DNA from 3 places in the Streptomyces sp. NPDC053750 genome. Region 3 is predicted to be linked to each of the others. Evidence: riboswitches for the same ligand, from Rfam matches in the RefSeq annotation. Region 3 holds a riboswitch; each other region holds the start of a gene.
What was found. A riboswitch is a leader RNA that binds a small molecule or an ion and turns the genes downstream of it on or off. The one in region 3 is predicted to bind cobalamin.

Region 1 (10,134 bases), 330 kb from region 3:
CGCAAGTCGCAGACCGCCGAGTCGGCCGCGAAGAAGATCGCTTTCCTTGAGTCGAACCCGGTGACGAAGAACATGAAGGCGGTGAAGGAGAAGCGGTACGTGCTGCTCAGCGGGCAGGCCATGAACCCGACGATCCGCACCGTCGAGGGCGTGGAGAAGGTGGCCGCGGCGCTGCGGGCGTACGGACTCGCCGGATGACCACCGCCCTGCGGTCCTCCCCCGTCCGCCCGACGCGGGGCGCCGTCCGGGTGCTGCGCGTCGTGGCCGGCCTGGGCGGCGGGCCGGCAGTGCTCGCCGCTTCCGTCGCCGTGGCCATCACCATCGGCCCGGCGGACATCGGTGTGGGCGACGCCTGGTCGGTGGTCGCCTCCCGCCTGGGCTGGGGCACGACGGAGCTGACCCCGATCCGGGAGGGCATCGTCTGGAACCTGCGGCTGCCGCGCACCCTGCTCGCCGCGGTGTGCGGCGCCGGACTCGCCGTGTGCGGCGCGGTGATGCAGTCCCTGCTGCGCAATCCGCTCGCCGACCCCTTCGTCCTGGGCGTCTCCTCCGGGGCGTCGACCGGCGCGGTGGCCGTCATCGTGCTCGGCGCCGGCGGCGGTCTCCTGTCCGTTTCCGGTGGCGCCTTCGTGGGCGCCCTGGGCTCGTTCGCGCTGGTGCTGCTCCTCAGCCATACGCTCGGCGGGACGACGGACCGCGTGGTGCTCTCCGGAGTGGCCGCGATGCAGTTGTTCTCCGCCCTGACCTCGTTCGTCGTGACGACGACGGCCGACGCGGAGACCACCCGGGGCGTGCTGTTCTGGCTGCTCGGCTCTCTCAGCGGGGCCGGCTGGACCGAGGTGGGACTGTGCACGGCCGTCCTGGCGCTCGCCCTCGTGGTGTGTCTGGGATACGCGCGCACCCTGGACGCGTTTGCCTTCGGCCAGGACGCCGCCGCGTCACTCGGGGTCGTGGTCGCCCGGACCCGGCTGGTGCTGCTGTGCGTGACCGCGCTGCTGACCGCCGCGCTGGTCAGCTCGGCGGGGGCGATCGGCTTCGTCGGCCTGGTGCTTCCGCACGCCGCACGCGCCCTCGTCGGCCCGGGGCATGCCCGGCTGCTGCCGGTCACCGCGCTCGCCGGGGCGGTGTTCCTGGTCTGGGCCGACACCCTGGCCCGTACCGTCCTCGATCCCCAGGAGGTGCCGGTGGGCGTGGTGACCTCGCTGGTCGGCGTTCCGGCCTTCGTCCTGATCCTGTACCGCACGAGGAGGACGCGATGACGACCGGCACCGAGCGGCGGGACAACGGCGCCCGGCCGCCCCGCTCCGGGCAGGCACCCGACGCGACGTCGTCCGCCGAGCCGCCCACCCTCGCCGCCGACCGCGTGAGCCGCACCCTCGGCGGGCGGCTGATCCTCGACGGCATGAGCCTCGCCCCCCGCCCCGGCTCCGTGACCGGGCTGCTCGGCCCCAACGGCTCGGGGAAGTCGACACTGCTGCGGCTGCTGTCCGGCGTCCTCGCCCCCACCTCCGGAGTCGTGACTCTCGACGGGCATCCACTCGGCGACTGGGGCCGCCGCGCCGTGGCCCGACGCGTGGCCGTCGTCGAACAGCACGCCGACACCCTCGTCGAGCTGACCGTTCTCGACGTCGTGCGCCTCGGCCGCATCCCGCACCGACGCGCCTGGACCCCCGCCACCACGGCCGACGAGGAAGCCGTCCACACCGCCCTCGAGCGCACCGGCCTCACCGACCGCGCGGACCAGCCCTGGCACACGCTCTCCGGCGGCGAACGCCAACGCGTGCAGATCGCCCGCGCCCTGGCCCAGGAATCGCGCGAGCTGCTCCTGGACGAACCCACCAACCACCTCGACATCCAGCACCAGCTCGACCTGATGGACCTGATCGCCGGGCTCCCCGTCACCAGCGTCGTCGCCCTGCACGACCTCAACCTGGCAGCCATGTACTGCGACCAGGTCGTCGTACTCCGGGACGGCCTGGTGGTCGCCGCCGGCCACCCGGGCGACACGCTGACCGAGCCCTTGATCGCCGACGTGTACGGCGTGCGCGCCGAGGTCACCCGCTCCGGTCCCGGCGACCGGCCCCACATCCGTTTCCTGGGCACGGTGACCGGCAACTGACGGCAGGCCACCACCCGCACCGTCCCCTGGGAGAGCCCTGAGTCGCCTGACGGTCGACGGGCGGGAAGCCCCTCCCCGTCGCTCCCGACCGCGGCGCGCCCCTACGCTGGGCCCGCCCCACGCTCCGGCCGGGCGTCGGAGCCGGTGACCGGGTACGGGACGAACGTGCTGCTGTCCTGGTCGATCCGCAGGGCCCGGCCGAGCGGGGGCGCGGCGCGCTGGGGGCAGTCGAGGCGTTCGCAGACCCGGCAGCCCATGCCGATGGGCGTGGCGGCCGAGGCGTTGTCGAGGTCGAGGCCGTCGGAGTAGACGAGGCGAGGGGAGTGGCGGATCTCGCAGCCCAGGCCGATGGCGTACGTCTTGCCCGGCTCGCCCCAGCCGCCGCGGTGCCGGGTGACCGCGCGGGCCGTCCACAAGTACCGCTGCCCGTCCGGCATCTCGGCCACCTGGACGTGGATACGGCCGGGGGCGGTGAACGCCTCGTACACGTTCCAGAGCGGGCAGGTGCCGCCGGCCCGGCTGAAGTGGAACCCGGTTGCGGACTGGCGTTTGGACATGTTGCCGGCCCGGTCGACCCGGACGAAGGAGAAGGGCACGCCGCGCAGGCGGGGGCGCTGCAGGGTACTCAGACGGTGGCAGACGGTCTCGTAGCCCAGGCCGTAGCGGTCGGTGAGGCGCTCGATGTCGTACCGGAACTCCTCGGCCGCGGCGTGGAAGGCGGTGTACGGCAGGATGAGCGCGGCGGCGAAGTAGTTGGCGACGCCGATGCGGGCCAGCGCGTGGGCCGGTGAACCGGGTTCGAAGTCCTCCGCGGCCAGCCGGTCCAGGTTCTCGTCGTACTCCAGCAGAGCGAGCTGCGTGGCCATGCGGAAGGCACGCTGGCCGGGTCGCAGCCGCGGGGACAGGTGAAGGGCGCGGCTGCGCCGGTCGTAGTGGTGCAGCCGCTCGCCGGGCTCCGCGGCGAGATGGACACCATGGGCGTCGGCGAGGCGCCCGGTGAGTGCCCCGATCACCTCGCCGGGGCGGACGCCGATCTCCTGGGCAAGGCGCTCGGCGGCGAGGTCTGTGTCGTGGAGGTAGTTCTGGCGGCGGTAGAAGAAGTCGCGGATCTCCTCGTGGGGCGTGGAGGCGGTTCCCCGATCGTGGCCCCGGCTGTCCGCCGCCCCGGCCAGCCGCTCGGACAGCTCCTGGTTGCGGCGTCCGAGGTCGAGCAGGACCTTCGCGACGCCGGGCAGCCGGGCGGCGAGGTCACCGAGGTCGGCCGCGGACACCCGGGACTCGGCGATCTCGCCGGCGAGCGCCTCACGGAGGTCGGCCAGCAGGCGCGTGGTGTCCCGCTCGGAGAAGAAGCCCGGGTCCACGCCGAACGCCTCGGTCAGCCGCAGCAGGACGGGCACGGTGAGGGGACGGGAGTCGTGTTCCATCTGGTTGAGGTAGCTCGGGGAGATGGCGAGTACGCGGGCGAGGTCCGCCTGGCTCATCCGGCGTTCCTCGCGCAGTCGTCGCAGCCGCGCTCCCGCGTACGTCTTGCTCACCGAACCGCTCCTCTGGCAGCTGGGACTCCGTTGCGGTCAGCGTAAGGGAGAGGTCCGCTCTCCGGGTCTTCGCAAGGTTGGCAAAAACCGGCGAGAAGATTCGCAAAGATTGGCAGGCGTCCCAACTTGATGGCACTCAGTGCCAGTGCCAGAGTCGTAGTGCGGCCCGCCGGACCGGGCAGGTACAACCCGGAACCGGGGCACGATTTCTGCCCTGACGTCGGAGACCCCGGTAGTGGCGGCGACCTGCACCGGCGACATTGCTCAGCTCCACCTCCCAGGTGCCGACGGGCCGCATCCCAGTAGACGACACGCAGTGCCAACTCTGTTCATCCGGACGGGGCGGGATTGGCAACCAGTACAGACCAAGGAGACGGAGACAGTCATGGCGGACGCGAGGACGAGCACGCAGGCGGCCGAGGAACTGGCACGGCGTTGGGCCACCGACCCGCGCTGGCAGGGCATCGAGCGCACCTACAGCGCGGAGGACGTGGTCCGGCTGTCCGGCAGCGTCCGCGAGGAGGCCACCCTGGCCCGACGCGGTGCCGAGCGGCTGTGGCGGCAGCTGCACGAGCTCGACTACGTCCACGCGCTCGGCGCTCTGACCGGCGGCCAGGCGGTGCAGCAGGTGAAGGCCGGGCTCCAGGCGATCTACCTGTCCGGCTGGCAGGTCGCCGCCGACGCCAACCAGGCCGGGCACACCTACCCCGACCAGAGCCTCTACCCCGCCAACTCGGTGCCGCAGGTGGTGCGCCGCATCAACAACGCGCTGCTGCGCGCCGACCAGATCGCCACCGCCGAGGACGCCGGGGACACCACGGACTGGCTCGCGCCGATCGTGGCCGACGCGGAGGCCGGGTTCGGTGGCCCGCTGAACGCCTTCGAGCTGACCAAGGCGATGATCGCGGCGGGCGCGGCCGGCATCCACTACGAGGACCAGCTCGCCTCCGAGAAGAAGTGCGGCCACCTCGGCGGCAAGGTTCTGGTGCCGACCTCGCAGCACATCCGCACCCTCAACGCGGCCCGCCTGGCCGCCGACATCGCCGACACACCGACCGTCGTCATCGCCCGCACCGACGCCCTCGCCGCCAATCTCCTCACCAGTGACGTCGACGAGCGCGACGCCGAGTTCGTCACCGGCGAGCGCACGGCGGAGGGCTTCTACCGAGTGCGGAACGGGATGGCCCCGGTCATCGCCCGCGGTCTGGCCTACGCCCCGTACGCCGACCTGATCTGGGTGGAGACCGGCACCCCGGACCTCGCGCAGGCACGCGAGTTCGCCGAGGCGATCCACGCGCGGTACCCGGACCAGATGCTCGCGTACAACTGCTCGCCGTCCTTCAACTGGAAGGCTGCGCTGGACGACGACCAGATCGCCAAGTTCCAGCGTGAACTCGGAGCCATGGGCTACAAGTTCCAGTTCATCACCCTGGCCGGCTTCCACTCCCTCAACCACGGCATGTTCGACCTGGCGCGTGGTTACGCCGAGCACGGCATGACAGCCTACGTGGATCTCCAGGAGAAGGAGTTCGCCGCGCAGGCCCAGGGCTTCACCGCCGTCAAGCACCAGCGCGAGGTCGGCACCGGCTACTTCGATCTTGTCTCCACCGCCGTCAACCCGGCCTCCTCCACGACCGCGTTGGCCGGGTCCACGGAGGAAGAGCAGTTCCACTAGGCCACCGAGCCGGACACCACGCGTCCGGCCGGCCCCGCCGGCGGAGGGGGACGAACCGTCCCCGTCCCCCTCCGCCCCACCTCTCAGGAGAGCCCAATGACCGTCACCGCACCCACCCAGCAGCTCCGTGTCCTCGCCGCGCCCGGCCACCGGCACGACGAGATCCTCACCCCCGCCGCCCTGGACTTCGTCGGCAGGCTCGTCGAGGCGTTCGCGCCGCGTCGGCGGGACCTGATGAAGGAACGCCGCCGGCAGGCGCTGCGACTGGCGTCGGGCTCGCCCCTCGACTTCCCGATGGTCACCGCCGCGGTCAGGGCGGACGACGGCTGGCAGGTCGCGTCGCCCGCGCCCGGCCTGACCGACCGGCGGGTGGAGATCACCGGGCCTCCGGAGCGCCGTATGGCCGTCAACGCGCTCAACTCCGGCGCCCAGGTCTGGATGGCGGACTTCGAGGACGCCACCGCACCGCTGTGGGACAACGTCGTCGGCGGGCAGCTCACCCTCCTGGACGCCGTCGAACGCCGGCTCGACTTCACCACGCCCGAGGGCAAGGAGTACCGGCTCGGCGACCGGCTCGCCACCATCATGGTCCGGCCGCGCGGCTGGCACCTGGACGAGGAACACCTGGAGTACGAGGGCCGCCCGGTCCCCGCCGCGCTCGTCGACTTCGGGCTGTACTTCTTCCACTGCGCCCAGCGGCAGATCGACGCCGGACACGGCCCGTACTTCTACCTGCCGAAGCTGGAGAACAGGTACGAGGCCCGGCTGTGGAACGACGTCTTCCTCCTCGCCCAGGACCTGCTCGACATCCCGCGCGGCACGATCCGCGCCACCGTGCTCATCGAGACGATCACCGCCGCGTTCGAGATGGAGGAGATCCTCCACGAACTCCGCGAGCACAGCGCGGGACTGAACGCGGGCCGGTGGGACTATCTGTTCAGCGTCATCAAGACCTTCGGCCACCGCACCGACTTCCTCCTGCCCGACCGCGCCAAGGTGACGATGACAGCCCCCTTCATGCGGGCGTACACCGAGCTTCTCGTCCGCACCTGCCACCGGCGCGGCGCCCACGCCATCGGCGGCATGGCCGCTCAGGTCCCCGTCAAGGACGCCTCCGCGAACGAGGCGGCGCTCGCCAAGGTGCGCCTGGACAAGGAGCGCGAGGCCGAGGACGGCTTCGACGGCTCCTGGGTCGCGCATCCGGCACTCGTCCCCGTCTGCCGCGAGGTGTTCGACGGTGTCCTGGGGGCGCGGCCCCACCAGCTCGACCGCACCCGCGACGAGGTCGAGGTGACCCCGGCCGACCTGCTGTCCGTGCGCCGGATCAGCGGCCCGCCCACCATGGACGGCGTGCGCACCAACATCGCCGTCGCGCTGCGCTACTACGCAGCCTGGCTGCGCGGGCAGGGCGCGGTCGCCCTCGACGGGCTGATGGAGGACGCGGCCACCGCCGAGATCGCCCGGGTGCAGATCTGGCAGTGGCTGCGGCACCGGGTCGTCGACCGCGAGACCGTGGAACAGATCCTCGACGACGAGATCACGGCGCTCGGCGCCGAGTACCCGTACACGTCCGTCGAAGACGTGCGCGCGCTCTTCGAGCAGACGGCGTTGCGACACGAGTTGCCGCTGTTCTTCACCCCAGGCGCCTACACCCGCCACCTCGTGCGCCGCACGGAGGTGCAGGCGTGAGCGCGAGCGTCACGCGCGTCGGCGTGGTCGGTGGCGGCCAGATGGGCGCGGGGATCGCCGAGGTCTGCGCGCGAGCGGGGCTGGACACCGTGGTCTGCGAGGTGGACGCGGTCGCAGCCCGCGCGGCACGGGACCGGATCGCCGCCTCCCTGGACCGTGCCGTACGACGCTCCAAGCTGAGCCGCGAGGCCGCCGACGACGCCCGTGCCCGGCTCGTCTTCACCGGTAACCTGGAGGATCTCGCCGACCGGCAGCTCGTCGTCGAGGCCGTCGTCGAGAACCCGGACGTCAAGACCGAGGTCTTCGCCGCCCTGGACAAGATCGTCGAAGACCCCGCAGCCGTCCTCGCCACCAACACCTCATCCCTGCCCGTCATGCGGCTCGGTATGGCCACCTCCCGGGCGGACCGGGTCGTCGGCCTGCACTTCTTCAACCCCGCTCCCGTCCTGCCCCTGGTCGAGGTGGTCACCTCGCTGCACACGTCGGCCGGGACGACCGCCCTGGTGGAGGACTTCGCGGCCCGCACGCTCGGCAAGACGGTCGTCCGCTCGAAGGACCGGGCCGGCTTCGTCGTGAACGCGCTGCTCGTCCCCTACCTGCTCTCGGCCGTGCGGATGGCGGAGTCCGGCTTCGCCACCGCCGCCGACATCGACGCGGGCATGGAACTGGGCTGCGCCCACCCGATGGGCCCACTGAAACTGGCCGACCTCATCGGTCTGGACACCGTGGCGTCCATCGCCGAGTCCCTCTACGACGAGTTCCGCGAACCCCTCTACGCTCCGCCTCCGCTGCTCCAGCGGATGGTGGAGGCGGGACTGCTGGGCCGCAAGACCGGCCGGGGGTTCCACACCTACGACCAGGGCTGAGGGCCTGGTACGACGTGGGCCGAGGGGCCCGCGGCGCCACAGGGGTGAGGGTCCCTGCGGCACGACGGGAAGGTGCGGTGAGCGCGAGTGCGGCGCTCACCGCCCCTCGCCGTCGCCACCCTCCGCACGCCTCGCGCCGCCTCCCGCATGGTGGACGGCGCTCTTCCCTTCGCGGGGCCACCCCGTAAGCTGACGGCAGCAGCTGGTTCGCCCCGCCCGCCAGGCGGGGAGTCGCAAGAGGGAACCCGGTGGGAATCCGGGACTGCCCCGCAGCGGTGAGCGGGAACGACCGCCGTCACACGCACTGGGTCCGACGTACCGGACCTGGGAAGCGACGGCCAGTAGGTGTCCTCCGGCAGGAGAACGTGCCCGCGAGTCCGAAGACCTGCCAACTGCCCGCGCGCGGACCGATCCGTGCGCGGACATCCCGGTGACCTCGAGGGCGGGTCGGCGAACACACCAGACGGAACGACCGCGCCAGTGCCGCGCGGGGTCGGGTCCGTCCGGTCCGTCACACCCTTCGCGCTCTCGTCCCGTCTCCGGGATCTCAGGGATTCATCTCGCGAAGGAGATCTCCGTGACAGCGAAGTCCGCAGCCGCGGCAGCACGGGCCACCGTGTACGGCTACCCCCGCCAGGGCCCGAACCGGGAACTGAAGAAGGCGATCGAAGGCTACTGGAAGGGCCGCGTCACCGCCGACGCCCTCCACGCCACCGCCGCCGAACTCCGCCGGAACAACCGGCAGCGGCTCGCCGACGCCGGCGTCCACGAGGTGCCCACCGGTGACTTCTCGTACTACGACCACGTCCTCGACACCACCGTCATGGTCGGCGCGATCCCCGAGCGGCATCGCGCCGCGGTCGAGGCCGACGCGACGGACGGCTACTTCGCGATGGCGCGCGGTACCCAAGATGTCGCTCCGCTGGAGATGACCAAGTGGTTCGACACCAACTACCACTACCTGGTCCCCGAGCTGGGTCCCGACACCGTCTTCACGGCCGACTCCGGCAAGCAGGTCGGCGAGCTGAAGGAAGCTCTCGCCCAGGGACTCACCGCCCGGCCCGTGCTGGTCGGCCCCGTGACGTATCTTCTGCTGGCCAAGCCCGCCCCGGGCGTACCCGCCGACTTCGAGCCGCTGACCCTCCTGGACCGGCTGCTGCCCGTCTACGCGGAAGTGCTCGCCGACCTGCGCGCGGCCGGCGCAGAGTGGGTGCAACTCGATGAACCCGGCCTCGTGCAGGACCGCACCCCGGCCGAGCTGAACGCCGCCGAGCGCGCCTACCGCGACCTCGGTGCTCTCACCGACCGGCCCAAGCTGCTCGTGGCCTCCTACTTCGACCGGCTCGGGGACGCACTGCCGATCCTGGCGCAGGCCCCGGTCGAGGGACTCGCGCTCGACTTCACCGACGTCGCGGCCGCCAACCTGGACGCCCTCGCGGCCGTCGGCGGGCTGCACGGCAAGCGCCTGGTCGCCGGTGTCGTCAACGGCCGCAACATCTGGATCAACGACCTGCAGAAGTCGCTGTCCACCCTCGGAACCCTCCTCGGCCTCGCCGACCGCGTCGACGTCGCCGCCTCCTGCTCCCTCCTGCACGTCCCCCTGGACGCGTCCGCGGAGAAGGACGTCGACCCGCAGATCCTGCGCTGGCTGGCCTTCGCCCAGCAGAAGACCGCCGAGGTCGTCACCCTCGCCAAGGGCCTCGCCCAGGGCACCGACGCCATCACCGGCGAACTCTCCGCCAACCGCGCCGACCTCGCCTCCCGCGCGAGCTCGCCGATCACCCGCAACCCCTCGGTGCGGGCCCGCGCCGCGGCCGTGACGGACGCCGACGCCCGCCGCTCCCAGCCATACGCCGAACGGACCGCCGCCCAGCGCGCCCACCTCAGGCTGCCCCTGCTGCCCACGACCACCATCGGCTCCTTCCCGCAGACCGGCGAACTGCGCACCGCCCGCGCCGACCTGCGTGCCGGGCGCATCGACACCGCCGGGTACGAGGAGCGCATCAAGGCAGAGATCCAGGAAGTCATCTCCTTCCAGGAGAAGACCGGCATCGACGTCCTGGTGCACGGCGAGCCCGAACGCAACGACATGGTCCAGTACTTCGCCGAACAGCTCACCGGTTACCTGGCCACCCAGCACGGCTGGGTCCAGTCCTACGGCACCCGGTACGTCCGCCCGCCGATCCTGGCCGGCGACATCTCCCGCCCCGAGCCGATGACCGTCCGCTGGACCGCGTACGCCCAGTCGCT
Region 2 (10,134 bases), 350 kb from region 3:
GATGCGGTGTTCGTGCAGGCAGATGCCCTTGACCAGGGCGACGTGGAGCTCGTACGCGGCGATGACTCCGCGCAGCAGGTCGGCGCCGGGGCGGCCGGTGTGCTGGGCCACGGCGAGCAGGGGCGGGATGTTGTCGCCGGGGTGGGAGTAGTCGGCGGCCAGGTAGGTGTCGTGGAAGTCCAGCTCGCGGACCGCGGTGCCGTTCGCCCAGGCGGCCCACTCCGGGGAGACGCGGGCGCGGCTGCCGAAGACGGAGGCACCGGGGGCGGTGGCGCGGTGGGCGGTGGCCTGGGCGCGGGCGACGGCGACCGGGCGGCGCAGCAGGGACGCGACGGCCACGGAGGCGTTGTCGATCACCCGGTTGACCGCCATGGCCGCGCTGTCGGTGTCCAGGTCGTCGGTGCCGGTGGCCACGGCGGCCAGCTTCCAGGCGAGCTGCTCCTCGCGTGGCAGCCGGTCGGCGCTGGGGTGGACACGGACGTGGTGCTCGATCACGGGACTCCTCGTGGGGTGCGGACGGTCAGGCCGGTGCTGGTGTGATCGACGGTGCCCGCTGCGAGGTGGCCGTGCCACCTTTCCAGTCTGCGGAATCCGTACATCCCGGAGCTGCGAATCTGCGAATCCTGCGAAGACGGCGAATGCTATCTTCGCAGGCAGGGGCTCCCGGAATGCTCTCGAAACGTCCCCTTTCCCGGCTTGCGACAAGGATGTGCGCCGTGCCTCGAGAAGCGGCCGACCGTAAGGTCTACGCCCATGCGAAGCTGCGCCGGCTGCGCCGTGAGCACGGCATGAACCAGGTCGACATGGCCCGTGCCCTCGCCATTTCCACCAGTTACGCCAACCAGATCGAGCAGGGCACGCGCCCGCTCACCGCCTCCGTGCTGCTGCGGATCGCGGAGGTCTTCGGGGTCGACGCGGAGTTCTTCTCCGACGCCGACGAGGACCGGCTCGCCACGGACCTGCGGGCCGCGGTGGCCGACGAGGCGTGCGGGGTGCCGCCGCTCGCGCCCGAGGAGATCGCCGAGGCCGCGCGCGACCACCCCGAGGTGGCACGGGCCCTGGTGGCCCTGCACCGCCGCTACCGTGACACGGTCGAGCAGGCCGCCGCCCTCGGTGCTCCGGGGACGACGGAGGCGCTGCTGCCTCTCGCCGAGCCGCACGACGAGGTGCGGGACTTCTTCTACGCCCACCACAACCACTTCGAGCCCCTCGACACCGAGGCCGAGCGGACCGCCGAGAGACTCGGCCTGCGTCCGGGCAAGGCGGCGGACCCGCTGACGGCACTGCTGGCCGAGCGCCACCAGGTCCGCGTCGTCCAGGCCGCACCGGGGCGGGCCGGTGACGCGCGGCGCTTCGCCCGCGAGACCGGGCTGCTGTTCCTCTCCCCCTGGCTGAGCGACGGCCAGCGCGCCTTCCAGCTCGCCACGCAGCTCGCCCTGCTGGAGCACGGGCCACTCCTCGATCAGCTCGTCACGGGTGCCACGGGGCTGACCTCGCCGGAGTCGGCGGCGCTGGCCCGGATCGGGCTGGCGAACTACTTCGCCGGCGCGCTGCTCATGCCGTACGGCGCCTTCCTCACGGTGGCGGAAGAGGTGCGCTACGACATCGAGCTGCTGTCCGCCCGCTTCGGCGTCGGCTTCGAGACGGTCTGCCACCGCCTGAGCACCCTTCAGCGCACCGGACGGCGAGGGGTGCCCTTCTCCTTCCTTCGCGTCGACCGGGCCGGCAACATCTCCAAGCGGCAGTCCGCGACCGACTTCCACTTCTCCCGGCTCGGCGGCACCTGCCCGCTGTGGACCGTGTACGAGGCGTTCTCCTCGCCCGGCAGAATCCTCACCCAGGTCGCGGAGATGCCCGACGGCAAGCGGTACTTCTGGGTCGCCCGCACCATCATCCGGGGCGGGTTCGGCCATCACGCACCGCGCGCCGAGTTCGCCGTCGCGCTCGGCTGCGAGCTGCGCCACGCCCACCGCCTCGTCTACTCCGAGGGCATCGCTCTCGACGACCCGCGCGCCGCCACCCCGATCGGTCTCGGCTGCCGGATCTGCGAACGCCGCGACTGCGCGCAACGGGCCCGGCCACCGGCGGGCGGGCGGCTGGCCGTCGATCCGGACCGGCGGACCTACGTGCCGTATCCGGTGGAGAGCACGGCGCCGTGAGGGCGCCGGGGCCCTCATGCAGCGGTGCCGTGCGCATGCCGAGACCTCAGGCAGCGGTGCCGTGAGGGCGCCGAGCCCTCAGGAAGACGTACCTCGGTGGCGGCGCAACAGCTCGGCGACGGCTCGGCGCAGGGCGGCGGCCTCGTCCTTCGCGGCCTCCGTCCCGTGCTCGGGGACGTCTGCCCGTCCGGCCTCCGAGCAGTCCCCGGCGCCCAGAAGGGTTCCGCGGACGGGCTCGGGTGCCGCGACCAGTCCTTCCAGGTCATCGAGAAGCTGCTCGGTTCTTCGCAGCTTCTCGCTCAGGCTCCGGATGCGGGCGCTCTGACCGCCCATCTGCCTTCGGCTCGCCAGGAGTTGCTCGTACTCCGCAACCGGGAGAGCGACCGCTTCCACTCCTCCCACGGTGATGCGTGACGGCTGTGGACGTCTGGGCATCACGTCCTCCGTTCCCCGTTCCAGTAGTCATACCGTCGAACGCGACGGGCCCCGGATCGGTTCCGGAGCCCGTCGCGTTCCGCATCGGTCAGCGGTGGCGGAAGACGGGCGGCCGCTTGTCGGCGAAGGCGGCCATGCCTTCCTTCTGGTCGGCGGTGGCGAACACCGCGTGGAAGAGGCGCCGCTCGAACCGGACGCCCTCGGTGAGCGTCGTCTCGAAGGCACGGCCGACGGCCTCCTTCGCCATCATGGTGACCGGCAGCGACATGCCGGCCACCGTCTCGGCGACCGCCATCGCCTCCCCGAGCAGTTCACCGGCCGGCACGACGCGGGATACCAGCCCCGCCCGCTCCGCCTCGGCGGCGTCCATGGTGCGGCCCGTGAGGCACAGTTCCATGGCCTTGGCCTTGCCCACGGCGCGGGTCAGCCGCTGGGAGCCGCCGATGCCCGGGATCACCCCGAGTTTGATCTCGGGCTGGCCGAAGACGGCGGTGTCGGCGGCGAGCAGGATGTCGCACAGCATGGCCAGCTCGCAGCCACCGCCGAGCGCGTACCCGGACACGGCCGCGACGGTCGGCGTCCGCAACTGTCCCAGCCGGTCCCAGGCGGCGAACCAGTCGGTGAGGTACATGTCCATGTACCCCTGCGGCTGCATTTCCTTGATGTCGGCGCCGGCCGCGAACGCCTTCGCCGAGCCGGTGACGACGATGCAGCCGCAGTCCGGGTCCCGGTCGAGTCTCTCGGTCGCGGCCACGACCTCGTTCATCACCTGGAGATTCAGGGCGTTGAGGGCCTTCGGCCGGTTGAGCGTGAGGAGGGCGGTGCGTCCCTTGCGCTCGACCAGGATCGTCTCGTAGTCGGTGGTCATGTGGCTGTCTCTCCGCTCCGGTCCCTGATGGTGCGTACGACGCCGGAGAAGTCCTCCGCGTCGCCGACCCGTTCGGCGTATGTCGCGTACAGTTCGGCCGCGCGCAGGCCGAGTTCCGCGTGCACGCCGCCCTCGCGGACGGCGTTGGCGGCCAGGCCCAGGTCCTTGGCCATCAGGGAGGCGGCGAAGCCCGGCCGGTAGTCGCGGTTGGCGGGGCTGGTCGGCACCGGGCCGGGGACGGGGCAGTTGACGCTGAGTGCCCAGCACTGGCCGGACGCGGTGGAGGCCACGTCGTACAGCGCCTGATGGGACAGGCCGAGGCTCTCGCCGAGGACGAACGCCTCGCTGACGGCGATCATGGAGACGCCGAGGATCATGTTGTTGCAGATCTTGGCGGCCTGGCCGGCGCCCGGGCCACCGCAGTGCACGGCCTTCTTCCCCATGGCCTCCAGCAGAGGGCGCGCCTCGGCGAACTCGCCCTCTCCACCACCGGCCATGAAGGTCAGGGTGGCGGCCTCCGCCCCGACCACACCGCCGGACACGGGCGCGTCCAGCGCCCGCATACCGGCGGCGATGGCCCGATCATGGGCCGTGCGCGCGTCGACGACATCGATGGTGGAGCAGTCGACGAAGAGGGTGCCGGGGCGGGCCGCAGTGAGGATGTCGTCGTAGAGGCCCAGGACGTGGCGTCCGGCGGGCAACATGCTGACGACCACGTCGGCGGCGGCGACGGCCTCGGCCGCGGACGGGACGGGCTCCACACCGGCCTGGGCGGCGGCCTCGACGGCCGCGGGGACCAGGTCGTGGCCGAGCACCCGGTGGCCGGCCTTCGTCAGGTTGGCGGCCATCGGGCCGCCCATGTGTCCGAGTCCGACGAATGCGACGGTCCGGCTCACCAGGCCACCTCCTCGGTGGTGTCGGCTGCGTCGGCTAGGCCGAGTTCCCGCTCGCCGAGGGGCGCGAAGAAGCGCTCGACGTCCACGTCGGTGACCTCGACGAGGGTCGCGGGCGACCAGTGGGGGTTCCGGTCCTTGTCGATGACCTGGGCGCGGACGCCCTCGACCAGGTCCGGGGCGTGCAGACAGGCCAGGGAGACGCGGTACTCCTGGTCGAGGACGCGCTCCAGCGGTCCGAGCCGTCGGGCGCGGCGCACGGCGGCCAGGGTGACCTTGAGCGCGGTCGGGGACTTGAGGAGGAGGGTCTCGGCGGTCTTCTTGGCGGCCGGGCCGCCCTGCGCGAGGAGCCGCTGGACGATCTCCTCGACGGTGTCGGCGGAGAAGCAGGCGTCGATCCAGCTCCTGTGGCCGGCGAGTTCCCCCGGCGGCGGATCCTGAACGTGACGCCGGAGGGCCTCGCGCACCGGCAGTTCGGCGAGGTCGTCGGCGAAGGACCGGAGCGAGGCGGAGGGCATGTACTGGTCGGCGAGTCCGCACAGCAGAGCGTCGGCCGCTCCGATCTGTCCGCCCGTCAGCGCGAGATACGTGCCCAGCTCTCCCGGTGCGAGGGCGAGCAGATGGGTTCCGCCGACGTCGGGGACGAAGCCGATACCGGTTTCCGGCATGGCGATCCTCGACCGTTCGGTGACGATCCGGACGCTGCCGTGCGCGGACACGCCGACCCCGCCGCCCATGACGATGCCGTCCATGACGGCGACGTACGGCTTCGGGTAACGCGCGATGCGGGCATTGAGGCGGTACTCGTCGCGCCAGAAGGCGGCCGAGGCGCTGCCGTCCCCGTCGCGGGCGTCGTCGTGGATGGCGCGGATGTCACCGCCGGCGCACAGGCCGCGCTCCCCCTCTCCGGTGATGACGACGGTCTCGACGGCCGGATCCTGCTCCCACTCCGTGAGCTTCGCGTCGATCCGGAGCACCATGTCGTGGGTGAGGGAGTTCAGAGCCCGAGGGCGGTTGAGAGCGATGTGGGCGGCCCGGCCGCTCGTGCGGAACAGGACGTCGCTCACCGGAACGCCTCCGTCAGGCCGCGGGCCACGATGACGCGCATGATCTCGTTCGTTCCTTCCAGGATCTGGTGGACGCGCAGGTCACGGACAATCTTCTCGATGCCGTACTCGCTGAGGTAGCCGTATCCGCCGTGCAGTTGGAGTGCGCGGTCGGCGACGGAGTAGCCGGTGTCGGTGGCGAACCGCTTGGCCATCGCGCACAGGTACGGCGCCTGCGGATCGCCCCGGTCGAGTGCCTGGGCTGCCTGCTGGACCAGGGCGCGTGCGGCGGTGAGCTCGGTCGCCATGTCGGCCAGGCGGAAACGCAGGGCCTGGGCGTCCAGGAGCCGCTGCCCGAACGCCTCGCGGTCGGCGAGGTGGGCCAGGCTGCGGTCGAGCGCGCTGCGGGCGCCGCCCAGGGAGCAGGCGGCGATGCCGAGACGGCCGCCGTTGAGGCCGCTCATGGCGATGCGGAAGCCCTCGCCCTCGCGGCCGAGGAGCCGGTCGGCGGGCAGGCGGACGCCGTCCAGGACGACCTGGCGGGTGGGCTGTGCGTTCCAGCCCATCTTCCGTTCGTTCGGTCCGAAGGAGAGGCCGGCGTCGTCCTTGTCGACGACGAACGCGGACACGCCGTCGGCGCCTTCGGTGCCGGTGCGGGCCATGACGACGTACAGCTGGGAGGTCCCGGCCCCGGAGATGAACTGCTTCACGCCGGTGAGTACCCAGCCGTCGCCGTCCCGTACGGCCCTGCTGGTGAGGGCCGCCGCGTCGGAGCCGGCGCCCGGCTCGGTCAGGCAGTAGCTGGCGAGATCCTCCATGGCGCACAGGCGCGGCAGCCACCGTTCGCGCTGGGCGTCGTCGCCGTAGCGGTCGATCATCCAGGCGACCATGTTATGGATGGAGAGGTAGCCCGCGAGGGACGGGCAGCCGGAGGCGAGGGTCTCGAAGACGAGGACGCCGTCGGAGCGGGTGAGGCCGCTGCCGCCGGACTCCTCGCGGACGTAGACGCCGCCGAGGCCGAGCCCGGCCGCCTTACGCAGTACGTCCACCGGGAAGTGCTTGTCACGGTCCCAGTCCAGGGCGTGCGGGGCGAGGTGGTCCTGGGCGAAGTCCAGGGTGGTCTCGACGAGGGCCTGCTGGTCCTCGGTGAGCAGGGTGCTGTTCATGGCCGCTCAGCCCATCGTGGGGATCGTGAAGCTCGCGCCCTCCCGCAGGCCGGCGGGCCAGCGGGAGGTGACCGTCTTCGTCCGCGTGTAAAAGCGGATCGCGTCCGGGCCGTGCTGGTTGAGGTCGCCGAAGCCGGAGCGCTTCCAGCCGCCGAAGGTGTGGTAGGCGACCGGCACCGGGATGGGCACGTTGACGCCGACCATGCCGGTGTTCACGCGCCGGGTGAAGTCGCGTGCGGTGTCGCCGTCCCGGGTGAAGATCGCCACGCCGTTGCCGAAGGTGTGCTCGCTGGGCAGGCGCAGCGCCTCCTCGTAGTCGGCGGCACGTACGACACACAGCACGGGGCCGAAGATCTCCTCCTGGTAGACGCGCATGGCGGGCGTCACCCGGTCGAAGAGGGAGGCGCCGGCGAAGAAGCCGTTCTCGTGCCCTTCCAGGACGAAGTCCCGCCCGTCCACGACGAGGTCCGCGCCCTCCTCGACCCCGAGGTCGACGTAGGAGCGGACCCGGTCCACGGCGTCCCGGCCGACCAGGGGGCCGAAGTCGGCCTCGGGGTCGTCGCTGCGGCCGATCCGCAGCGCGGCGATGCGCTCCTTGAGCCGGGCCACGAGGGCGTCGGCGGTCTCCTCCCCCACCGGGACGGCGACGGAGATCGCCATGCACCGCTCCCCCGCCGAGCCGTACCCGGCGCCGATCAGCGCATCCACGGCCTGGTCGAGATCGGCGTCCGGCATCACGATCATGTGGTTCTTGGCGCCGCCGAAGCACTGGGCGCGCTTGCCGCGGGCGGCGGCGGTGGCGTAGACGTGCGCGGCGACCGGGGTGGAGCCGACGAAGCCGAGGGCGGCCACGCGGGGATCGTCGAGGAGGGTGTCGACGGTCTCCCGGGCGCCGTTGACGACGTTGAGGACGCCGGGCGGCAGTCCCGCCTCCAGGAACAGCTCGGCGAGCCGCAGCGGAACGGACGGGTCCCGTTCGGACGGCTTGAGGATGAAGGCGTTGCCGCAGGCCAGCGCGGGGGCCGCCTTCCACAGGGGGATCATCGCCGGGAAGTTGAAGGGGGTGACCCCGGCGACCACGCCGAGCGGGGCGCGCAGGGAGTGGACATCGATGCCGGTGCCCGCGTTGTCGGTGAACTCGCCCTTGAGGAGGTGCGGGATGCCCGCCGCGAACTCGACGACCTCCACCCCGCGTTGGATGTCGCCGTGCGCGTCGGCGATCGTCTTGCCGTGCTCGGCGGACAGCAGCCGGGCCAGCGCGTCCTTCTCCCGCTCGACGAGCTGGAGGAAGCACATCATGACCCGGGCGCGGCGCTGCGGGTTCCATTCGCCCCACTCGCGTTGCGCGTGGACCGCGTCGGCGATGACCGCCTCGGTCTCGGCGCGGTTCGCGAGGGGCACCAGGGCCTGCACCTCGCCGGTGTTGGGGTCGTACACCTCGCCGAAGGACCCCGAGGTGCCCGGGGTGCGCTTGCCGCCGACGAAGTGGGTCAACTCGCGCACGGAGGCGCGTTCGTGCTCGCGGACCATGACTGCCTGCTCTCGTCAGGAGGGATCCGGGGATGGCGCACGCCGGTCCGCGCACGCGCACGCAAGTGGCGTACGGATGCCGGGGCGCGAGATCGCGTATGGCCGGAGTCCCGTCAGACGGCGGGCTCACCAGGGTCGTGGGTACACACCGGTGCCATGCGTGTCAGCTCCATCCTCGTGGAAAACACGGAACATCCCGCGGCCGGTATCCTGACTCCCAGATCAGCGCACGCCGTCCGCCTTCCCGACATCCTGCTCGTCAGTGGCGTCCTGCTCGACGGCGTGCTCCCCGGTCACAGTGGCGGGACCGTGCCGGAATCACACCGGCTTCCCTGCACCGCGGGCCTTGTGCTCGCGACTATATAGTTGGACGTCCTAGTAAATCCAGTACCGGGAGCGTGTGCCACGGACACCGCTGGTCAGCGGGGTTCGGAATCAGCCGTCCGGGGTTCGGCGAAGCGCACGGGAGCGCGGAAGCGGGCCTTGCGCGCGGCTCGCCGGAAGGTGGTCAGCACCGCCGGCCCCGCCAGCAGGATGCACACGAGATTGGTGACCGCCCGGCCGGTGTCCCAGCCGAGGGACGTGGCGATGTCGAAGGCGATGTAGCGCTGCCACTGCTCGGTGAAGGGCAGGCCGGGCAGGTAGGCGATGGAGCTGTTCGGGTCCAGGGAGAACGGCCAGAAGGAGAGGTTGAGGAGGAAGCCGAAGAGATAGCCGGACAGCGACCCGTAGACGGCCAGCATCAGCACCTCGCGGCGGCCCGAGGCCCGGGGAAGGAAACCGGCGAGCATCCCGACGAAGGCGCAGCCGAACATCTGGTACGGCATCCAGGGCCCGACCCCGCCGGTGATGAGGGCCGAGGCGAACAGGGAGGTGCAGCCCAGGGTGAAGCCGAAGCCGGGGCCGTAGACCCGGCCGGCCAGGACCAGGACGAAGAAGACGGTCTCGATGCCCGCGGTTCCGGCGCCCAGCGGACGCAGGGCCGCGTTCACGGCGGACAGGACCCCCAGCATGGCGAGGGCCTTGGAGTCGATACCGCCCTCGGCGATCTCCGAGAGGATCACGCACAGGACGAGGACCAGGAGCACGCCGAAGATGAGCGGGGGCACGTAGTTCGAGCCGAACTTCCCGGGGGCGACCAGGAACGGCCAGAAGAAGGCGACGACACCGAGGAACGCCGCCAAGGTCATGACGACGCCGACGCGTGGGGTCAGTCGGATGGCGGCGGTGGTCGTCATGGTCGGGCCGCCTTCACCTGGTCGACGGTCAGATAGGGCAGCGGGGCGAGGATCTTCGCCGTCTGGGGCGCGAACACGGGCGAGGAGACGATGACGTCGGTGGTCGGGCCGTCGTCGACGACGTCCCCCTCGGCCATGACGACGACGCGGTCGGCGGCGCGGGCGGCGAACTCGACGTCGTGAGTGGAGATCACCACCGTCCTGCCCTCCGCCGCGAGGGCGTTCACGACACCGATCAATGCGGTCTTCGCCCGGTAGTCCAGGCCGCGGGTCGGCTCGTCCAGGAGGACGACCTCGGGCGCCGCGGACAGCTGGATGGCCAGGACGAGAGCCAGCTTCTGTCCCTCCGACAGGTCGCGGGGGTGGGTGGCGTCGTCGATGCCCGGGGCGAGCCGGTCCAGGACGGTGCGGGCCTTCGTCGTGGTGCCCGACTCGGTGTCCGCCTGGTCGAGTTCCTGCTTGACGCTCTCCAGGTAGAGCAGGTCGGAGGGGGTCTGCGGGACCAGTCCGACGAGTTGGCGGGACCGGGTGGCGGGAACGTCGCGCGGATCGGGGCCGTCGGCCAGCTTCACCGTCCCGGCGCGGCGCGGGCCCGACCCCTGCAGGGCCCACAGGAGGGAGGACTTGCCGGAGCCGTTGCGGCCCATGAGGGCGGTCACCTCGCCCGCGTACAGGTCGAGGTCGACCTCCCGTACGGCGGGGACGCCGCCGTAGGTGACGGTGATGCCGCGCGCCGTCAGGAGCCGGCGCCGCTCGCCGGCCGGGGCCGGGCGGACGGGGTCCGGGGTGCGGGCAGCCA
Region 3 (10,134 bases):
CGAGAGCATGCGGACCGTATACGAACTCGCCCCCGACGACCTGGACGTGAGCACCCTCTACGCCGACGCGCTCATGAACCTGACGCCCTGGCAGCTGTGGGACCTGCGCACGGGCCGGCCCGCCGAGGGGGCCCGCACCCTGGAGGCGAAGGACGTCCTCGACCGGGCGCTGGCCACCGCGGCCGGACGCGACCACCCGGGCGTCGTGCACCTGTACGTCCACCTGATGGAGATGTCCGCCACCCCCGAGGTGGCCCTCACCGTCGCGGACCGGCTGCGCGGCCTGGTCCCCGACGCCGGGCACCTCCTCCACATGCCCTCGCACCTCGAAGTCCTGTGCGGCGACTACCGGCGCGTGGTCTCGGACAACACCGCCGCGATCGCCGCCGACGAGAAGTACCACGCGCGGGCCGGCGCGATGAACTTCTACACCCTCTACCGTTCGCACAACTACCACTTCAGGATCTACGGCGCGATGTTCCTCGGCCAGTACGAGGTGGCCCTCGACACCGCCGCGCAACTGGAGGCGTCCGTCCCCGAGGAACTGCTGCGCGTCGAGAGCCCGCCGATGGCCGACTGGCTGGAGGGCTTCCTGGCCATGCGGGTGCACGTCCTGATCCGGTTCGGCCGCTGGACGGACATCCTCCGGCTGCCGCTGCCCACCGACCAGCGCCTGTACTGCGTGACGACCGCGATGCTCCACTACGCCCGGGGCGTCGCCCTCTCGGCCACCGGCAAGATCGCCGAGGCGGAGACCGAACGCACCCTGTTCCGCGAGGCGGTGGCCCGGGTGCCGGAGACACGCATGCTGTTCAACAACACCTGCGCCGACATCCTCGCCATCGCCTCCGCCATGCTCGACGGCGAACTGGAGTACCGCAAGGGCGACCACGCCGCCGCCTTCGCCGCTCTGGAACACTCCATCGAACTGGACGACAACCTCCCCTACGACGAGCCGTGGGGCTGGATGCAGCCCACCCGGCACGCCTACGGCGCCCTGCTCCTGGAACAGGGCCGTGTCGCGGAGGCCGAGGCGGTCTACCGGGCCGACCTGGGCCTGGACGACAGCCTGCCCCGCGCCCTGCAGCACCCCGGCAACGTGTGGTCCCTGCACGGCCTCCACGAGTGCCTGGTGCGCCTCGGCAGGACGGGGGAGGCGCGCATCGTGGCGCAGCAGCTGACGCTCGCCGCCGCGCTGGCGGACGTTCCGGTCGAGGCCTCCTGCTTCTGCCGCCTCGGCACCGGACCGGTCACGGGTGGACCGGACGGCGGCTGCTGCGCCACGGACCGCTGAACCGGTGAACCGGCCCGGTGCCGACGGACGTCAGTCGTCGAGCGCGTCCTTGACGTCACCCAGGTCGACGAACTTGAAGTTGGTGGCGGCCCGGTCGCCGTCACCGGGCGCGTCGTGGCCGTCCTGCACGACGAGCAGGCCGTCGGGGTAGCGGCTGCCCAGCGGCTGGTTGAGCACCGCGGCACCGTCGCACTCCTCGGAGCCGTCGGGGCCGCCCGCGGCTCCCGCGCCGGACGAGGCGGCCGTGACGCGGAACCCGCCCTCGTACTCGTTGCGGTCGCCGATCTCGCGGTCGTAGGCGACGAAGGTGTTGTCGCCCTGGCTGGAGGCCAGCAGGTGGCCGTCCCCGTCCGACTCCTCGAGGAGCGTCAGACCCTCGACGTCGGCGGACAGCCGGGTGCCGCCGTATCCGGGGTCGGCACCGGCGACGCACTCGTCGGTGGCCTCGTCGTAGGTGGCCGGGACCCCGTACTCCCGGACCTTGTCGACGAGCCGGGGCGTGCCGGTCAGGTCGGCGCGCAGGCGCCAGACGCCGACGTCCTCCTGGCCGGCGTAGAGCGTGCCGTTCGCCGGGTCGACGACCATGCCCTCGACCTGGGGCAGCTCGCCGGGCTCCGCGCAGGGGGACCAGTCGGTGCCGTTCGGCAGCCGGAAGGACGCGGGCAGGTCCAGGGTGCGGACCTGGCGGTAGCCGACGTGCCCGGAGGCGGTCGGGGTCAGTTCCAGGAGGGCGAGCCTGGTGCGCTCGCGCCGGCTGACCAGGGCGTACGAGCGGCCGGTCGTCCGGTCGGTCCAGGTGGCCAGGCCGTACGCGGTGCGCTCCTCGTTGATCTCGGCCTGGTCGGCGGAGAAGACCGGCGCGGCGGCCGGATCGGTGACGTCCTCGAGGGGCCGGTCCGGGTCGGCCGGGTCGACGCGGTAGACACGCAGCCGGTCGTTGCCGCGGTCGGTGGTGACCGCGAGGTCGGCGCGGCCGGTGGTCAGCTTCATGCCGTGCACGAGGTCGACGTTGTTGAAGCGGCCGGGTGCGTCGTCGGGGCCGGGCCCGGGGGGAGCGGAGACCGACTGCACGAGCTGTGCGTCGAGGTCGTAGACGCGCAGCCCGCCCTCCTTGGCGGTGGCGACGACGAGGCTGCGGTCGGGGTCGGCCGGGTTGCGCCAGATCGCGGGGTCGTCCGCGTCGGCGTTGCCGCCGGCCTCGTCGTCGTACAGGGTGGCCGTCTCGGACCGTGGCTGGACGGTCGGCAGCGCGTCGTCGGCGCCGGCCGCGGCCGGCGCCGACGGGAGCAGCGCGACGGCCGCGGCGAGGGCGCAGGCGACCGGCAGACTGAGGTGGTGTCTGGTCACTCCGGTACTCCTCAAGTCGGAAACATGACAACAGGGTTCACCGGGCGATCTTGGTGGTGGAGCGGGTCGCCGCGGGGTCCCGGTGGTGAAGGCAGAGCGTCCGGCGGGGGAACACGCGGGCTTCTATACGATGTGACCTCACCACACGCACAGCGGCGGAAGGAGGCGGGCCGTGACGGACCACCGGCGTCCGCGGCGGCGGGGGCAGGGCGAGCTGGAGGCGCTGGTGCTGTCGGCGCTGCGCGAGGCGGACGGCCCCGCGACGGCCGGCTGGGTGCAGGAGCGCCTGGGCGGCGACCTCGCCTACACCACGGTGATCACGATCCTCACCCGGCTGCTGGAGAAGGGCGCGGTCGCCCGCGAGCGCGCGGGCCGGTCCTTCGCCTGGACACCCGCCTCGGACCAGGCGGGCCTGGCCGCGCGCAAGATGCGCAAGGTCCTGGACGCCGAGAGCGACCGGGAAGCGGTGCTGGCCAGCTTCGTCACCGGCCTCGAGCCGGACGACGAGCGGCTGCTGCGCGAACTGCTGGGGCACGCGCGTGACGCGGGGGAAGACTGACGCCTCATGGGGGTCTTCGTCTTCCTGCCCCTGGTCCTGCCGCTGACGGCATGGCCGATCGCCCGGCTGGCCGAACAGCATCTGCACCCGCGGACCGCGACCAGGCTGCTCACCGCCGTCGCCGCGGTGATGGCCCTGTGCAGCACGGTGTGCCTGGCCCTGGTGATGGTGGTGGGCACCGCTCAGCTGCCGGGCAACCCCCTGCCCGACGGCTGGTCGGACCCCGAGGTCCGGGCGGCGGTGCCGTACGACGAGGTCGTCGGCAAGGCCGCGATCCCCGCACTGTGCGCCGTGGTGGTGGCCTCGGCGCGGGCCCTGTGGCGGCACGGCCGGGTGCGCCGCCGTGCCCACCGCGCGCTGGCCGGACTGCCGGGCACCGGCGTGGCCGTGCTTCCGGACGACGTGCCGTACGCGTACGCGCTGCCCGGCGGACGCCGGGACCGTGTGGTGGTGAGCACGGCCCTGCTCGACTGCCTCGAACCGGCCGAGCGGCGCGCGCTGTTCGCCCACGAGCGGGCCCATCTCGCCGCCCGGCACCACCGCTTCCTGCTCGCCGTCCGGCTCGCCGCGCTGGCCAACCCGTTCCTGCGGCCCCTGCGGAGCGCCGTGGCCTATACGGCGGAGCGGTGGGCGGACGAGGCCGCCGCGCGGACCGTCGGAGACCGCCGTGCGGTGGCGACCGCGATCGGCAAGGCGGCCCTCGTCTCCCGGGGCACTCCGGTCGCCACCCTCGCCGGCCTCGCGGCGCCCGGCCCGGTGCCGCGCCGGGTGGCCGCCCTGCTGGGCCCCGCGCCGACGGTCCGCACCTGGCCCTCGGTGTTCACCTCGGTGGGCCTCGCGGCATGGGCGGCGGCCGCCGGAACCGCCGTCTCCGCGATGTCGTCCGCGAACGCCGCCGTCACCATGTTCCTCATCCTCCGCGCCGCGACGCCCCTGTGACCGACCTGATCAACGGCAGGTGACCCTGTGGTAGCTTGCGGGAGCCAGTCGAACCCACCTGGTGGGTCAGGGAATCCGGTGAGAATCCGGAGCTGACGCGCAGCGGTGAGGGGGACGGGCGGGACACGGGCCACTGGGCGGCACACGCCGTCCGGGAAGGCGTCCCGACCGGTCGATCCCGAGTCCGAAGACCTGCTGGCACCCGCGCGCGGTACGGCGCGGGCCGCACCGTACGAACGGGCTTCGCGCATGAGCCCTCGACGCCAGAGGATCTTCCTTGCCCGCACGCCCCGTCGGCTCCCGCCGCATCGCCCGCTTCCCCCGTTCCCGCCGTTCGCTCCGTGGTCCCGTCCTGTTGCTGTCCGGCGCCCTGCTGGCGTCCGCCTGCGGCTCCGGAGCGCCCGCCACCGACTCCGCCGCGGCGGCCGGGGCCGCCGGCTATCCACGCACCGTCACCGACTGCGGGCAGGAGGTGAAGATCACCGCGCCGCCCCGGCGGGCGGTCTCCCTCAACCAGGGCACCACGGAGATCCTGCTCTCACTCGGCCTCGCCGACCGCCTGGCGGGCACCGCCACCTGGACCGACCCGGTCATGAAGGGCCTGGAGAAGGCGAACGCCGGTGTGCCCCGGCTCGCCGACGACATGCCGTCCTTCGAGACGGTCCTGGACGCCGAACCCGACTTCGTCGCCGCCTCCTTCGCCTCCACCCTCGGCACCGGCGGCGTCGCCACCCGCGAGCAGTTCACCGAACTGGGCGTGCCGGCCTACCTGTCCCCGTCCGACTGCGTCGGCAAGGACAACAGCGGCGACGGCGACGGCAGCCGCAGCGAGCCACTGACCATGGAGACCGTGTACGGCGAAGTCCGCGACCTCGCCCGGGTCTTCGACGTCGAGGAGCGCGGCGAGAGGCTGGTCGCCGACCTCAGGGCCCGCGTCGACAGGGCGACCGCGGGCATCGACGCCTCCGGCGTCACCGTCATGTACTGGTTCGCCAACTCCACCTCGCCCTACCTGGCGGGCTGCTGCGGCGCCCCCGGCATCATGACCCGCGCGGTCGGCGCGAAGAACGTCATGGACGACACCCGCGAGGAATGGCCGCAGATCGGCTGGGAGACCGTCGCCGACCGCGACCCCGACGTCCTGGTCCTCGGCGACCTCACCCGCAGGTCCCAGACCGCCGAAACGGCAGCGAAGAAGATCGAGTTCCTGGAGTCCCACCCCGTCACCAGGAACATGACCGCCGTCCGGAAGAAGCGGTACGTGCTGCTCAGCGGACAGGCCATGAACCCCACCGTCCGCACCGTCGAGGGCGTGGAGAAGCTGGCGGCGGCGCTGCGCTCCCACGGGCTCACCAAGTGACCTCCGCCCTACGCCCGACCGGCCGCCGGTACCCCGTGTGGACGGCCGCCGGGATCGCCGCCCTGTGCGCCTCCGTGGCCGTCGCCGTCACCATCGGCCCGGCGGACGTCGGCGTCACGGAGGTGTGGTCCGTGGTCGTCGCCCACCTCGGCGGCAGCCCCGGCGCCGCGGACGTCACGCCGATCCGCGACGGCATCGTCTGGGATCTGCGGCTGCCCCGCACCCTCCTCGCCGCGGTGTGCGGCGCCGGACTCGCCGTGTGCGGGGCCGTACTCCAGTCCCTGCTGCGCAACCCGCTCGCCGACCCCTTCGTTTTGGGCGTCTCCTCCGGCGCCTCGACCGGGGCCGTCCTGGTCGTCGTCCTCGGCGTGGGCGGTGGCGCGCTGTCCGTCTCGGGCGGCGCCTTCCTCGGGGCGGTGTGCTCGTTCGCGCTGGTGATGCTGCTGAGCCACAGCCTGGGCGGCTCCACGGACCGTGTGGTGCTCGCGGGCGTGGCGGCGATGCAGCTGTTCTCGGCGCTCACCTCCTTCGTGGTGATGACCGCGGCCGACGCCGAGACCACCCGCGGCGTGCTGTTCTGGCTGCTCGGCTCGCTCGGCGGCGCGGACTGGACGGATGTATGGACCGGCACCGCGGTCCTGCTGCCGGTCCTGGCCGTGTGCCTCGGGTACGCCCGGACGCTGGACGCCTTCGCCTTCGGCCAGGACGCCGCGGCCACGCTCGGCGTCCACGTCGCCCGCACCCGGCTGGTGCTGCTGTGCGCCACCGCACTGCTCACCGCGGCCCTGGTCGCCTCGGCCGGCGCCATCGGCTTCGTCGGCCTGGTACTGCCGCACGCCGTACGGGCGCTGACCGGCCCCGGCCACGCCCGGATGTTGCCGGTCTGCGCGCTCGCCGGTGCGGTGTTCCTGGTCTGGGTCGACACCCTGGCCCGTACCGTCCTCGAACCCCAGGAGGTCCCGGTGGGCGTGGTGACCTCGCTGATCGGTGTGCCCGTCTTCGTGCTCGTACTCCATCGCACCCGGAGGGCACGGTGACGCTGAGCGCCGAGCGGGTCTCCCGCGCCGCCGGCGGGCGGCTGATCCTGGACGGCGTCAGCCTGAGCCCCCGGGCCGGCGCGACGACCGGTCTGCTCGGCCCCAACGGCTCGGGCAAGTCCACCCTGCTGCGGCTGCTCTCCGGCGTCCTCGCCCCGGCCGGCGGCGTCGTCACCCTCGACGGCCGCCCGCTGGACCGGGTGGGCCGCCGGGACGTCGCCCGGCGGGTGGCCGTGGTCGAGCAGCAGGCGGACACCCAGGTCGAGCTGACCGTGCGGGACGTGGTCCGGCTCGGCCGGATCCCGCACCGCCGCGCCTGGGTCCCGGCCTCGGCGGCCGACGAGGAGGCGGTCACGGACGCCCTGGAGCGCACCGGTCTGACCGGGCAGGCCGACCGGCTCTGGCACACCCTCTCCGGCGGCGAACGGCAACGCGTCCAGATCGCCCGCGCCCTCGCCCAGCAGCCGCGCGAACTCCTGCTGGACGAACCGACCAACCACCTCGACATCCAGCACCAGCTGGACGTGCTGGCCCTCGTCGCCGCCCTGCCCGTCACCACCGTCGTCGCGCTGCACGACCTCAACCTCGCGGCGATGTACTGCGACCATCTCGTGGTGCTGTCCGAGGGACGGGTGGTGGCGGCGGGCGACCCCGGGGAGATCCTCACGGCGGACCTGGTCGCGGACGTGTACCGGGTACGCGCCGAGGTCACCGGTACCGGACCGGGCGGCCGTCCGCACGTCCGGTTCCTCGGCACGCTGGCGCAACGGCCACCGAGCCCGGCACCGACCGCCCCGCGGTGAGCGGCGCGGGCGACGGCTGACCCGGCGCGCACGCCCCGTCCGTCGTCGGCGTCAGCCGTCCATCAGCCCGGCGGCGAGTGTCGCCCCCAACTCCCAGCAGGCCTCCAGGTCGGCCTTGGCGGGCTCACCGGCCACGCTCACCGCCGCCGCCGCGCGCTGCCAGCCGAGGCCCGTGGTGACCGCCTCGATGCCGCGCACCGCGCCCGTGGTGTCGCTGCCGCCGTGCACGTAGTAGCCGAAGGGCCGGCCGCGCGTCTCGTCCAGGCACGGGTAGTAGACCTGGTCGAAGAAGTGTTTCAGGGCCCCGGACATGTACCCCAGGTTCGCCGGTGTGCCCAACAGGTATCCGTCGGCCTCCAGCACGTCCAGCGCCGTGGCCGTCAGCGCCGCCCGCCGGACCACCCGCACCCCCTCGATCTCGGGGGCGGTCGCCCCGGACACGACGGACTCCAGCATCGCCTGGCAGTTCGGCGACGGCGTGTGATGCACGATCAGCAAGGTGGCCACCCCCGAAGCCTGCCGCCCGGCACCCGCCGACCGCAAGGACCCGCCGTGGCCGCGCGTACACTGGCTCCCGTTCGTGTTCGACACAGGCCGAGAAGGACCGGCACACCCAGGAGGTGGGGTTGATGACCGCGCTCGAAGCCGCTCTTCGCGGCGCCCGGGCCGCCCTCGCGACCCGGGCCACCGTCCGACCCTGACGAACCGCACACCTGGAAAGGGATCCTCGTCCCGTCATGTCCCACACCTGGATCACGCGCGCCGAGACCGGCGCCGACATCCCCGCCGTCCGTGACATCGTCCGCGCCGCCTTCCCCACCCCGGAAGAGGCCGCTCTCGTCGACGCGCTGCGCGCCGACCCCGACGCGTGGATCGACGGACTGTCCGTCGTCGCGGTCGACGACCACGACCGTCCCGTCGGCCACGCCCTGCTGACCCGCTGCCACATCGGGGACAGCCCGGCGCTGTGCCTGGCACCCGTCGCCGTACGGCCCGAGCGTCAGCACAGCGGCGCCGGGTCCGCGGCCGTCCGGGCGGCGCTCACCGCGGCCGGGCGGAAGGGCGAGCGTCACGTCGTCGTCCTCGGCCACCCGGACTACTACCCCCGGTTCGGCTTCACCCGGGCCTCGGCCCACGGCATCGGCCTGACCATCGACGTCCCGGACGAGGCCCTCATGGCCCTCACCCTGGACGCCGGCCACCCGCTTCCCGCGGGCACCGTCCGCTACGCGGCACCGTTCGGCATCTGACCGGCGGCACACGACAGCGGGGCCGCCTGCCCGGATCGGACAGGCGGCCCCGCTGGTGCCGGGTGCCTCAGGCGACGGGCGCCGCCGGACCCTTCCCGGTCGGCACGGCGGCGGCCTCACCGGCCTCCTCGGCCAGGCGCTCCATGCCGCTCGTGGTCTTCAGCGGCTTCTCCTTGATGAAGACCACGGCCACCAGCGCGAGCAGCGCGAACGGCGTGGCGACGAGGAACAGGTCCGCGGTGGCGACGCCGTAGGCGTGCTCCACGATCTCCCGCATCGGGGCGGGCAGCGTGCTCATGTCCGGGACGGCCCCGTGACCGCCGCCCGAGCCGCCCTCGGCGGCACCGGCGGCGCCCGCCTTCTCCAGCCCCTTGGTCATCTCGTCGGCGACCCGGTTGGCGAGGATCGCGCCCAGGACGCTGGTACCGATCGTGCCGCCCATGCTGCGGAAGAAGGACAGCACGGAGGTCGCGGCGCCCAGCTCGGCCGCCGGGACGTCGTTCTGCGCGGCGAGCACCAGGTTCTGCATCAGCATGCCGACGCCGACACCGAGCACGGCCATGTAGATGCTGAGCAGCCCGAAGTGGGTCTCGGCGTCGATCAGGGAGAGCAGGGCGAGTCCGGCGGTCATGATGACCGCGCCCGCCACCAGGTAGCTCTTCCACTTGCCGGTCCGGCTGATCAGCTGGCCGGCGACGGTGGACGACACCAGCAGACCGAGGATCATCGGCAGGCTCATCAGACCGGCGATCGTCGGCGACTTGCCCAGGGAGACCTGGAAGTACTGCGAGAGGAAGACGGTCCCGCCGAACATGGCGACACCGACCAGGAGGCTGGCGATCGTGGTCAGGGTGACCGTGCGGTTCTTGAAGATGTCGAGCGGGATCACCGGCTCGTCGGTGCGGGCCTCGACGAGGACCGCGAGACCCAGCAGCAGCACACCGCCGATGACGAGCGCGGCGGTCTGCCAGGACGCCCAGTCGAACTGGTTGCCCGCCAGGGAGACCCAGATGAGGAGCGCGCAGACACCGGCGACGATCAGGAAGGCGCCGAACCAGTCGATCTTCACCTGGCGCTTGACGGTGGGCAGCTTCAGTGTGCGCTGGAGCAGGAAGATGGCCAGCAGGGCGAACGGCACGCCGATGAAGAAGCACCAGCGCCAGCCCAGCCAGTCGGTGTCCACCAGCACACCGCCGATCAGCGGCCCGGCCACGGTGCCGACGGCGAACACGGCACCGAAGATGCCGGAGTACTTGCCCAGCTCCCGGGGCGGGATGATGGCGGCCATGACGACCTGCGCGAGCGCGGTCAGACCGCCCGCGCCGATGCCCTGCACGACCCGGCTGAAGATCAGCAGCGTCGTGTCGTGCGAGAAGCCCGCCAGCAGCGAGCCGATCACGAACATCAGCAGCGACAGCTGGAGCAGCAGCTTCTTGTTGAACAGGTCGGACAGCTTGCCCCACAGGGGCACGGTCGCGGTCATCGCCAGCAGTTCGGCGGTGACGACCCAGGTGTAGGAGGACTGGCTGGCACCCAGGTCGGCGA

Region 1: another riboswitch for cobalamin. It lies ahead of metE (5-methyltetrahydropteroyltriglutamate--homocysteine S-methyltransferase); the one in region 3 lies ahead of ACIGO6_RS07760 (ABC transporter substrate-binding protein).
Region 2: another riboswitch for cobalamin. It lies ahead of ACIGO6_RS06090 (CoA-acylating methylmalonate-semialdehyde dehydrogenase); the one in region 3 lies ahead of ACIGO6_RS07760 (ABC transporter substrate-binding protein).

Annotation. Positions count from the first base shown of each region.
Region 1 covers NZ_JBITXB010000002.1:170,255-180,388, reverse strand. The annotation lists gene ACIGO6_RS06200 (ABC transporter substrate-binding protein) at 1-198, shown strand, start outside; gene ACIGO6_RS06195 (FecCD family ABC transporter permease) at 195-1,259, shown strand; gene ACIGO6_RS06190 (ABC transporter ATP-binding protein) at 1,403-2,119, shown strand; gene ACIGO6_RS06185 (short-chain fatty acyl-CoA regulator family protein) at 2,221-3,654, opposite strand; gene aceA (isocitrate lyase) at 4,040-5,329, shown strand; gene aceB (malate synthase A) at 5,426-7,018, shown strand; gene ACIGO6_RS06170 (3-hydroxybutyryl-CoA dehydrogenase) at 7,015-7,884, shown strand; cobalamin riboswitch at 8,120-8,271, shown strand; gene metE (5-methyltetrahydropteroyltriglutamate--homocysteine S-methyltransferase) at 8,462-10,134, shown strand, end outside.
Region 2 covers NZ_JBITXB010000002.1:150,929-161,062, reverse strand. The annotation lists gene ACIGO6_RS06125 (MmgE/PrpD family protein) at 1-495, opposite strand, end outside; gene ACIGO6_RS06120 (short-chain fatty acyl-CoA regulator family protein) at 717-2,159, shown strand; gene ACIGO6_RS06115 (hypothetical protein) at 2,256-2,573, shown strand; gene ACIGO6_RS06110 (enoyl-CoA hydratase) at 2,683-3,462, opposite strand; gene mmsB (3-hydroxyisobutyrate dehydrogenase) at 3,459-4,358, opposite strand; gene ACIGO6_RS06100 (enoyl-CoA hydratase/isomerase family protein) at 4,355-5,422, opposite strand; gene ACIGO6_RS06095 (acyl-CoA dehydrogenase family protein) at 5,419-6,567, opposite strand; gene ACIGO6_RS06090 (CoA-acylating methylmalonate-semialdehyde dehydrogenase) at 6,574-8,097, opposite strand; cobalamin riboswitch at 8,280-8,461, opposite strand; gene ACIGO6_RS06085 (ECF transporter S component) at 8,517-9,335, opposite strand; gene ACIGO6_RS06080 (ABC transporter ATP-binding protein) at 9,332-10,134, opposite strand, start outside.
Region 3 covers NZ_JBITXB010000002.1:501,963-512,096, forward strand. The annotation lists gene ACIGO6_RS07740 (tetratricopeptide repeat protein) at 1-1,294, shown strand, start outside; gene ACIGO6_RS07745 (phytase) at 1,325-2,641, opposite strand; gene ACIGO6_RS07750 (BlaI/MecI/CopY family transcriptional regulator) at 2,814-3,200, shown strand; gene ACIGO6_RS07755 (M56 family metallopeptidase) at 3,207-4,139, shown strand; cobalamin riboswitch at 4,168-4,354, shown strand; gene ACIGO6_RS07760 (ABC transporter substrate-binding protein) at 4,417-5,499, shown strand; gene ACIGO6_RS07765 (FecCD family ABC transporter permease) at 5,496-6,536, shown strand; gene ACIGO6_RS07770 (ABC transporter ATP-binding protein) at 6,533-7,339, shown strand; gene ACIGO6_RS07775 (flavodoxin family protein) at 7,391-7,846, opposite strand; gene ACIGO6_RS07780 (GNAT family N-acetyltransferase) at 8,077-8,589, shown strand; gene ACIGO6_RS07785 (MDR family MFS transporter) at 8,657-10,134, opposite strand, start outside.